Methylovirgula sp. 4M-Z18: one gene and its partner. The protein of the gene in region 1 binds, or shares a complex with, the protein of each later gene. Links are inferred from orthologs where the notes say so. Each region holds a gene or a part of one and is shown on either strand. Other genes may lie near its edges.

What was found. The genes of interacting proteins can lie anywhere in the genome.
Region 2: secG (region 1) and secY share a complex: the UniProt entries of both Escherichia coli proteins name them as parts of the sec protein translocase complex. The link is inferred for Methylovirgula sp. 4M-Z18 from one-to-one orthologs.

Annotation. Positions count from the first base shown.
Region 1 is NZ_CP149574.1:2,145,872-2,150,393, reverse strand. The notes cover bases 733-3,697. They hold secG (preprotein translocase subunit SecG), read left to right. Parts: upstream 733-2,002; coding sequence 2,003-2,392; downstream 2,393-3,697. Other genes in these bases: V9T28_RS09970 (CTP synthase), read left to right, coding at 2,530-3,697; V9T28_RS09980 (TOBE domain-containing protein), read right to left, coding at 1,477-1,689; V9T28_RS09985 (hypothetical protein), read right to left, coding at 1,124-1,462; V9T28_RS09990 (ABC transporter substrate-binding protein), read right to left, coding at 733-1,172. Outside these bases: tpiA (triose-phosphate isomerase), read left to right, coding at 1-460; more of V9T28_RS09990, read right to left, coding at 468-732; more of V9T28_RS09970, read left to right, coding at 3,698-4,158; V9T28_RS09965 (VOC family protein), read left to right, coding at 4,263-4,522. UniProt on the Escherichia coli protein: Subunit of the protein translocation channel SecYEG. Overexpression of some hybrid proteins has been thought to jam the protein secretion apparatus resulting in cell death; while this may be true it also results in FtsH-mediated degradation of SecY.
Region 2 is NZ_CP149574.1:2,522,726-2,526,498, forward strand. The notes cover bases 1-2,994. They hold secY (preprotein translocase subunit SecY), read right to left. Parts: upstream 2,162-2,994; coding sequence 839-2,161; downstream 1-838. Other genes in these bases: rpsM (30S ribosomal protein S13), read right to left, coding at 1-80; V9T28_RS11665 (adenylate kinase), read right to left, coding at 252-842; rplO (50S ribosomal protein L15), read right to left, coding at 2,287-2,769; rpmD (50S ribosomal protein L30), read right to left, coding at 2,781-2,975; rpsE (30S ribosomal protein S5), read right to left, coding at 2,991-2,994. In the rest of the region: more of rpsE, read right to left, coding at 2,995-3,569; rplR (50S ribosomal protein L18), read right to left, coding at 3,664-3,773. UniProt on the Escherichia coli protein: The central subunit of the protein translocation channel SecYEG. Consists of two halves formed by TMs 1-5 and 6-10.

The DNA.
Region 1 (4,522 bases):
GGAGCGCCGGGCCGATCACCACGAAAGCGATGCTTTAGTGCGCGCCAAGGCGGAGGCGGCGATTCGCGCGGGTCTCGTGGCCGTTGTCTGTGTCGGCGAGACGAAGGATCAGCGGGTGGCCGGTGACACGCTCAAAGTCGTCGAAGCGCAGGTCGACGGTTCTCTTCCTCCCGGCGCCACCGCAGATAATCTGGTCATCGCCTATGAACCCGTCTGGGCCATCGGCACCGGACTGACGCCGACCGCGGCGGATGTCGCTGAAGTGCACGCCTTCATCCGCGCGCAGCTCAAGCGCTTGGTGCCGGATGCGGCGGATGGCGTGCGCATTCTCTACGGTGGATCGGTCAAGCCGGCCAATGCCGCAGAGCTGATGGCGGTTGCCAATGTCAATGGCGCTCTGATCGGCGGCGCGAGCCTGAAATGCGACGATTTCATTAGAATCGCAGCCGCTTACAAGTGAGGGCGCCTCATTTCGCGAGGAAAAGCGCGCTTTGCGGCGCGCCGGGGAAGAGCAACGTCTGAAGTTCCGCGGCGCGCTCGGCAAAGCCGTGGGCTTCTTTCGGATAGAGCTGCTCGGCCAAGGCAAGTGCGCCGACGAGGCGGTTGATGGACGGCGGCTTTTCGAGAATCGGGTAAGGTAACCCACGATCGATCAGGAACCTGGTGCCCTCTGGCAAGGCGCGGCGCAACGGACTATCGAATGTCGCCGCCGTCGAATCCGCCAGAATCACCACTTGCGGCGCAAACCGCACGACATCGTCGAGACTCACCGTCATAAAAGCGCCGTGACCGGCAGGGGTGACATTCTGCGCACCGGCGAGTTCGATCGCCTCGCTCAGGCTTGAACCGGCGCGGACGGCCTGTAGGCCGTCGACCCCGCGCGCATAATAGACTTTGATCCGCTCGGCCGGCGCCAGGGCCTGCAAACGGCCCAATGCCTGCTGGCTCGCGGCTGCAATGGTTTCCGCGCGCTCGGACTTGCCCAGGATAGCGCCAAGTTTGCGAACCATATCAGGCTGATGCGTCAAACTGCCGTCAAGCAGCAGATAGGGGACGTGCAATTTGTCCTGCACCATGTCCGCAAGATGCGCATAGTCGGCGTTCACGTCGCCGTAATCGACGATCAGGTCGGGATGGCGGTCGGAAAGCCGGACAAAATCGTCATCGGACAATTTGCCGGTAATCCGCGGCACTTGGCCGAGCCCCGGTAAGCTTCGGGAACGGCGCCGATCTGATCGGCGCGCCAGGGTTCGACCAATCCGGCGAGCAAATCGGGCGCGAGCGCATACAGCAGCACATCGGCCGGTGGTCCGGCCGGTACGATATGGGTCACATGATCCGGCACATGGACGGTTCGCCCGGCCGAATCCGTGACGTCGGCGCAAAAGGCCGGACCGGAAGCGAAAACCAGCAAGCCGGCGACAATCAGCGCACGCACGCGGAGGGCTGCAGCAAGTCTCATCACAGAGGATCTGCCTAATGCTGGTCCACGGCGACCATGACATCGGAAGCTTTCACGACCGCATAGGCCTGTTTGCCCTTCTCGAGTTTCAGCTCGTCGACGGACTGATTGGTGATCGAGGACGTCACGATCGTGCCGTTCACATCGATCCGGACGTGTGCCGTCGTCTGACCTTTGACGACATCGACAATCGTGCCTTTGAGCACATTACGAGCACTGATCTTCATGCGATTCTCCTAACATAAAACGTGAGTATATAATCATACATAACTGATTTATAAATAAATTCGGCTTGTCATCAAGGTCTTATACGCAAGGGCGCGCATCGGCAACTAGTCTTGCAGAATGCGGCTCAGAAAACCGATGGCGCGCAGGAAATTCCAAAGCGACCCCTCCGGTCGCGCGGAGATTAGCTCAGCCGCCGTTCACGGTCATCCAAAATGAAAGACGGCCATAGCCAAGCCCACTTGTATCGTGTAGAAGCCGCCCCAATATTTGGGGGCGCAGGCCGTTCCCGTGCCAAAACTCCATGGATTTTGAATGTTACAGTCCGTATTGATCGTTATCCACCTGATGGTGGTGGTCGCCTTGGTGGGCGTCGTGCTGTTGCAGCGCTCGGAAGGCGGTGCGCTCGGGCAGGGCGGAGGCGGCGGCTTCATGACGGGCCGCGGCCAGGCGAACGCCTTGACGCGCACAACCGGCATTTTGGCCGCGATTTTCTTCATTACCAGCCTGTCGCTCGGCATCTTGGCGAGCCGCAGCCGTGCGCCGTCGTCGCTGTTCAACAATCTACCGCAGACGTCGGCCCCGGCCTCGCCTGGCCAGCAAGACGACAAGTCGCTTTTCGACAAGCTCAACGAGCAGAACAAGACACCGGCGCCGCAAACACCTGCTGCTCCAGCGGCGCCGGAGGCGCCAAAATCCGAATAAGCTGAATGGCCGGTCACCCCGGCCATTTTCTTGAGACAATGAACGCGCGATCAGGGCTGGCCGCGCGTGTGGATTAATTGGGCCAAGTCGTTTTTTTGATCGACGAATCGGCGTGAAAGGAATAGGGGTTAAAGCCCATGGCGCGGTATATTTTCATCACTGGCGGCGTGGTATCTTCGCTCGGCAAAGGGCTTGCGTCGGCGGCCCTCGGAGCTCTTCTACAGGCACGCGGATATTCGGTCCGCTTGCGCAAACTCGACCCCTATCTGAACGTCGATCCGGGCACGATGAGCCCGTATCAGCACGGCGAATGTTTCGTCACGGACGACGGCGCCGAGACCGATCTCGATCTTGGCCATTATGAGCGCTTTACCGGGCGCCCGGCGACGCGGCAGGACAACATCACCACTGGACGCATTTATCAGGAGATCATCGCCAAGGAACGGCGCGGCGATTACCTCGGTGGCACCGTGCAGGTCATTCCCCATGTCACGAATCACATCAAGGATTTCGTGCTGGAAGGGAACGAGGACGTCGACTTTTGCCTCATCGAGATCGGCGGCACCGTGGGCGACATCGAGGCGCTCCCGTTCTTCGAGGCGATCCGGCAAATCGGCAACGAATTGCCGCGCCATCATGCGGTCTACATTCATTTGACGCTGCTGCCCTATATTCCGAGCGCCGGAGAATTGAAGACCAAGCCGACCCAACATTCGGTCAAGGAGCTTCGCTCGATCGGTATCGCGCCCGACATCCTTTTGTGCCGGTCGGACCGCGAGATCCCGAAGGAAGAGCGGCGCAAGCTCGCGCTCTTCTGCAACGTGCGGGAAAGCGCGGTGATCGAGGCGCGCGACGTCTCGACGATTTACGATGTGCCGCAAGCCTATCACGAAGCCGGCCTCGATCAGGAAGTCCTGGCTGCCTTCGGGATCGAGCCGGCGCCGAAGCCCGATATGACCCGCTGGAAAGCCGTGTCACGCAGCATTCATAACCCGGAAGGCGAAGTGACGATTGCGGTCGTCGGCAAATATACCGGCTTGAAGGACGCCTATAAGTCGCTGATCGAGGCGCTGGCGCATGGCGGTATGGCCAACGGGGTCAAGGTCAATCTGGATTGGATTGAGGCCGAGATTTTCGAAGGTGAGGACCCGACCAGCCATCTGCAGCACGTGCATGGTATTCTCGTGCCCGGCGGCTTCGGTCACCGCGGCGCCGAGGGCAAGATTCAGGCTGCCCGGTTCGCGCGCGAACATAAAGTGCCGTATTTCGGCATCTGCTTCGGCATGCAGATGGCGGTGATCGAGGCGGCCCGATCGCTCGCCGGTATCCCCGAGGCGAATTCCACCGAATTCGGGCCGTGTCCAGAGCCAGTCGTTGGACTGATGACCGAATGGATGCACGGCAACCAGTTGGAGATTCGCAAAGAAGGTGGAAATCTTGGCGGCACCATGCGGCTTGGCGCCTATAAATCGGATCTAGCGCCAGGCTCGCGTATTGCGCAGATTTATGGTGACACATTCATTTCCGAACGGCACCGCCACCGCTATGAGGTCAATATGAGCTATCGGGAACGGCTGGAGGGCAAGGGCATGATCTTCGCCGGCACCTCGCCCGATGGTCTGTTGCCCGAAACCGTGGAATTTCCGGATCATCCCTGGTTCATCGGCGTGCAATATCATCCCGAATTGAAGTCGCGGCCTTTCGAACCGCATCCGCTGTTCGCGAGCTTCATTCAAGCGGCGAAAGTGCAAAGCCGTCTCGTTTGATCTCGACGGGCTCCGGCGATTGGCATGGGGCTCGCGCTCGCACGCAGCATCTTGAATGTGCGTATTTTGGCGTTAGGGTTTGATGTCACCCGACGGACCCAGCCATGCCGCGCGCCCTCGACCATCTCGTGCTTGCCTCCCGCACTCTCACTGCGCAGGCGGATCTCTACCGCCGCATGGGTTTTACCGTGGGGGTGAAGAATCGGCATCCGTGGGGAACGGAGAACCAAATCGTGCAGCTGCACGGGGCGTTCCTAGAGCTGATTTCGACGGGTGACGGCTATCGTCCGCCACAGGACATCGACCTGCACACCTTTTCGTTTTCGGCCTTCATCGCTCATTTCATCGAGAATCGAGAAGGTTT
Region 2 (3,773 bases), 380 kb from region 1 along the record:
GCGCCGATGCCGTGGATGTATTGCAGCGCGATGACCACGCGCTTGTTGGTCGGAATATTTACACCGGCTATACGAGCCATTCTACTCTCCATATGGGTCCTGAGGACCGCTCAAGTTGACCTGCGTCCGGTGGAGACCGGCCCTTGCAGGCGTAAACGAACGAAAACTCCCTGGGGTTGCCCTCAATGGGAAACCGCAAGGAGCAATGCTCGAATGGAATGCGGCGCTTCTAGCGAGGCGCCGCGGCAAGGTCAAGACTTATCTTCACCCAGAATCTTATCGATCGCGGCCGCGACGGCCTCGATTGGCTGCATGCCGTCCACTTTGCGCAGAAGTCCCTTCTTTTCGTAATAAGGGCCGACCGCGGCCGTGTAGGCGTTATAGGCCTCGAGGCGCTTGAACAAGGCCTCCGGCCTGTCGTCGGCGCGGACCGTCTGACCCGCCGCTTCCATATCGGCGGCGCGCTTTTTAATACGCGCCATCAGCTTCTCGTGATCGATCACCAATTCGAGCACGGCATCCAACTGCACATTCTTCGAGGCGAGCATCTTGTCCAGCGCCTCGGCCTGCGGGACGGTGCGCGGAAAGCCGTCGAGGATGAATCCGTTGTGCGCATCCGGCTCTTCGATTCGGTCGGCCACAATGCCGACCACGATTTCGTCCGATACGAGGTGGCCCGCAGCCATCACTTCCTTGGCTTTCAGCCCGATCGGCGTCTCGTGCTTTACGGCGGCGCGCAGCATATCGCCGGTGGAGAGTTGCGGAATCTGGTATTTTTCAACCAGGCGCACCGATTGTGTGCCCTTACCGGCGCCTGGCGGCCCCAGTATGATCAATCTCATCTCTTCCTCCCCCGCAACTTCGCCCGCTTCAACAGACCAGCATATTGCTGCGCCTGCAAGTGGCCATGTACCTGGGCCACCGTATCCATCGTGACACTGACCACAATCAGCAGCGATGTTCCACCGAAAAGTCGCGGAAGGCTATAATAATTCAGCACAAAGTCAGGGATGATGCAGATGAGCGCCAGATAAAGCGCGCCCAAGACGGTAATACGCGTGAGAATCGTGTCGATAAACTGAGCAGTTCTCTCGCCCGGCCGAATCCCGGGCACGAATCCACCTTGTTTTTTCAGATTGTCGGCGGTTTCGACCGGGTTGAACACGATCGCGGTATAGAAGAAGGCGAAGAAGACGATCATCGCCGTGTACAGCAACACGTAGAGCGGCCGCCCCGGCGCCATATAGACGAGGACATTCGCCAGAAAACCGGTGCTGTTCCCGGCAAAACCGGAAATTGTCGTTGGCAGCAGCAAGAGCGAGGACGCGAAAATCGGCGGAATGACGCCCGAGGTGTTCAGCTTCAAGGGCAGGAACGACGAGCGTCCCTCATAGACGCGGTTGCCTTCCTGCCGCTTCGGATAGGTAATCAGCAAGCGGCGCTGCGCCCGCTCCATGTACACGATGAAGGAGATCACGCCCACCATCATCACAACGACGACGAAGCTGATGAAATAATTGCCGGTGGTGGCGCCGGTGTCCAGCGCCGTCGTCACCGCCGTCAGCAATTGCGCGGCGATGCCCGCAAAAATGATCAGGGACGAGCCGTTGCCGATGCCGCGCGAGGTGATCTGCTCGCCGAGCCAGACGATGAACATCGTGCCGCCGACCAAGGTGAGCACCGTCGAGATCATGAAGAACACGCCGGGATCCGTCGCCATGCCGTTGCGCTGCAGGCCATAGCCGATACCCGCCGCCTGGAAGGTCGCCAGGGCCACGGTCAGATAGCGGGTGTATTGGTTCATCACCTTGCGGCCCTGCTCCCCCTCCTTCTTGAGGTTTTCGAGGGTCGGGATCACGGTCGTGAGCAATTGGATGATAATCGACGACGAAATGTAAGGCATGATGTTCAGCGCGAAAATCGCCATGCGCTGAACCGCACCGCCCGACAGCAAGTTGAACATGCCAAGGATGCCGCCACTCTGATTGGCAAAGCTCGACGCGAATTTCGCGGTATCGATGCCGGGAAGCGGAATGTAACAGCCGAGACGGTATATAACCAGAGCGGCAAGCGTGAACCAAATTCGCTTTTTGAGCTCTTCAGCCTTCGAGAAAGAATTCCAGTTGATGCTCGCTGCAAGCTGCTCGGCTGCCGACGCCATATGAGGCTCCCTGGCGGTTCCCGCCATCTAATCCAGGTCTTTACATGCAAACGGGGCTGAGGCACTCAAGCCCTCGCCCCGCTCATATAAGTTATGCTGCGAAAATTTTCACCCTCGCAACGACATTATTGCGCTGCGGGTGCTGCAACTTCCGCGAGAAGCTTGACAGAGCCGCCAACCTTCTCGATCGCTGCAACAGCCGACTTGGAAGCGGCAGCCACTTCGAACGCCAGCTTCGCCTTCAGCTCGCCCTGGCCGAGGATCTTCACCCCGTCGCGGGCCTTGGCGCAGACGCCAGCAGCCACCAGCGATTCCTGCGTCACGGTCAAGGCAGCGTCGAGCTTCCCAGCTTCGATCGCGCTCTGAATGCGGCCGAGATTGACCTCATTGTAGTCGAGCGCGAACAGGTTGTGGAAGCCACGCTTCGGCAGACGACGATGCAGCGGCATCTGACCGCCTTCGAAGCCCTTGACGCGCACGCCGGTGCGGGCCTTCTGACCCTTCACACCTCGGCCGCCGGTCTTGCCCTTGCCGGACCCGATACCGCGGCCAATGCGCATGCGCTTCTTGGACGAGCCGGGATTGTCGGAAATGCCATTGAGTTTCATCGATGATCTCCTCACTGGCCTTCGACGACACGGACAAGGTGCGCGACTTTCGCGACCATGCCGCGCACGGCGGGGGTGTCGATCAGGGTCGAACGGCGGTTCAGCTTGTTGAGCTTGAGGCCGATCAGGGTCTGGCGCTGGTCAGCAGGACGGCCGATCGGGCTCGCATATTGCTCCAGCGTGATGGTCTTTTGCGTGTTGGACATGGATCAATCCTCCCCTCACGCATCCACCGCGTCCGCATCGACGCCCTGGCGGCGCGACTGGAGCGTGGAAACCTTCAAATTGCGGCGAGCCGCAACGGTACGGGGCGAATCTTCCTGCTTGAGAGCGTCGAAGGTCGCACGCACCATGTTATAGGGGTTGGACGAGCCCTGGCTCTTCGCCACGACGTCGTGCATCCCGAGCGTCTCGAACACGGCACGCATCGGACCGCCGGCGATGATGCCGGTACCGGCCGGAGCGGCGCGCAGGATCACGCGGCCGGCGCCATGGCGGCCGGCGACATCATGATGCAGGGTGCGGCCTTCGCGCAGCGGCACGCGGATGAGCGCGCGCTTGGCGGCTTCTGTCGCCTTGCGGATGGCTTCCGGCACTTCGCGTGCCTTGCCGTGACCAAAGCCGACGCGGCCTTTCTGATCACCGACCACGACCAGAGCGGCAAAGCCGAAACGGCGACCACCCTTCACAACTTTTGCGACGCGGTTGATGTGGACCAGACGGTCCACGAACTCGCTCGCGACTTCCTCGCGATCCCGCTCGCGAGAGCGGCCGCGGCCGCCTTGTTCTTCACGTGCCATTTAACTGTTTCCGTCACTTACGCGGGTGGGAAACCCCTGCCCGCTCGCTTCGATAAAAGGACCGCGGACGTCCCGCCCGCAATCCTAGTTTTTTTTAGAAGTTCAACCCGCCTTCGCGGGCGCCTTCGGCGAGCGCCTTGACGCGCCCATGGTAGACATAGGCGCCGCGATCGAACACGACGTCCTTGATGCCGGCCTGGACGG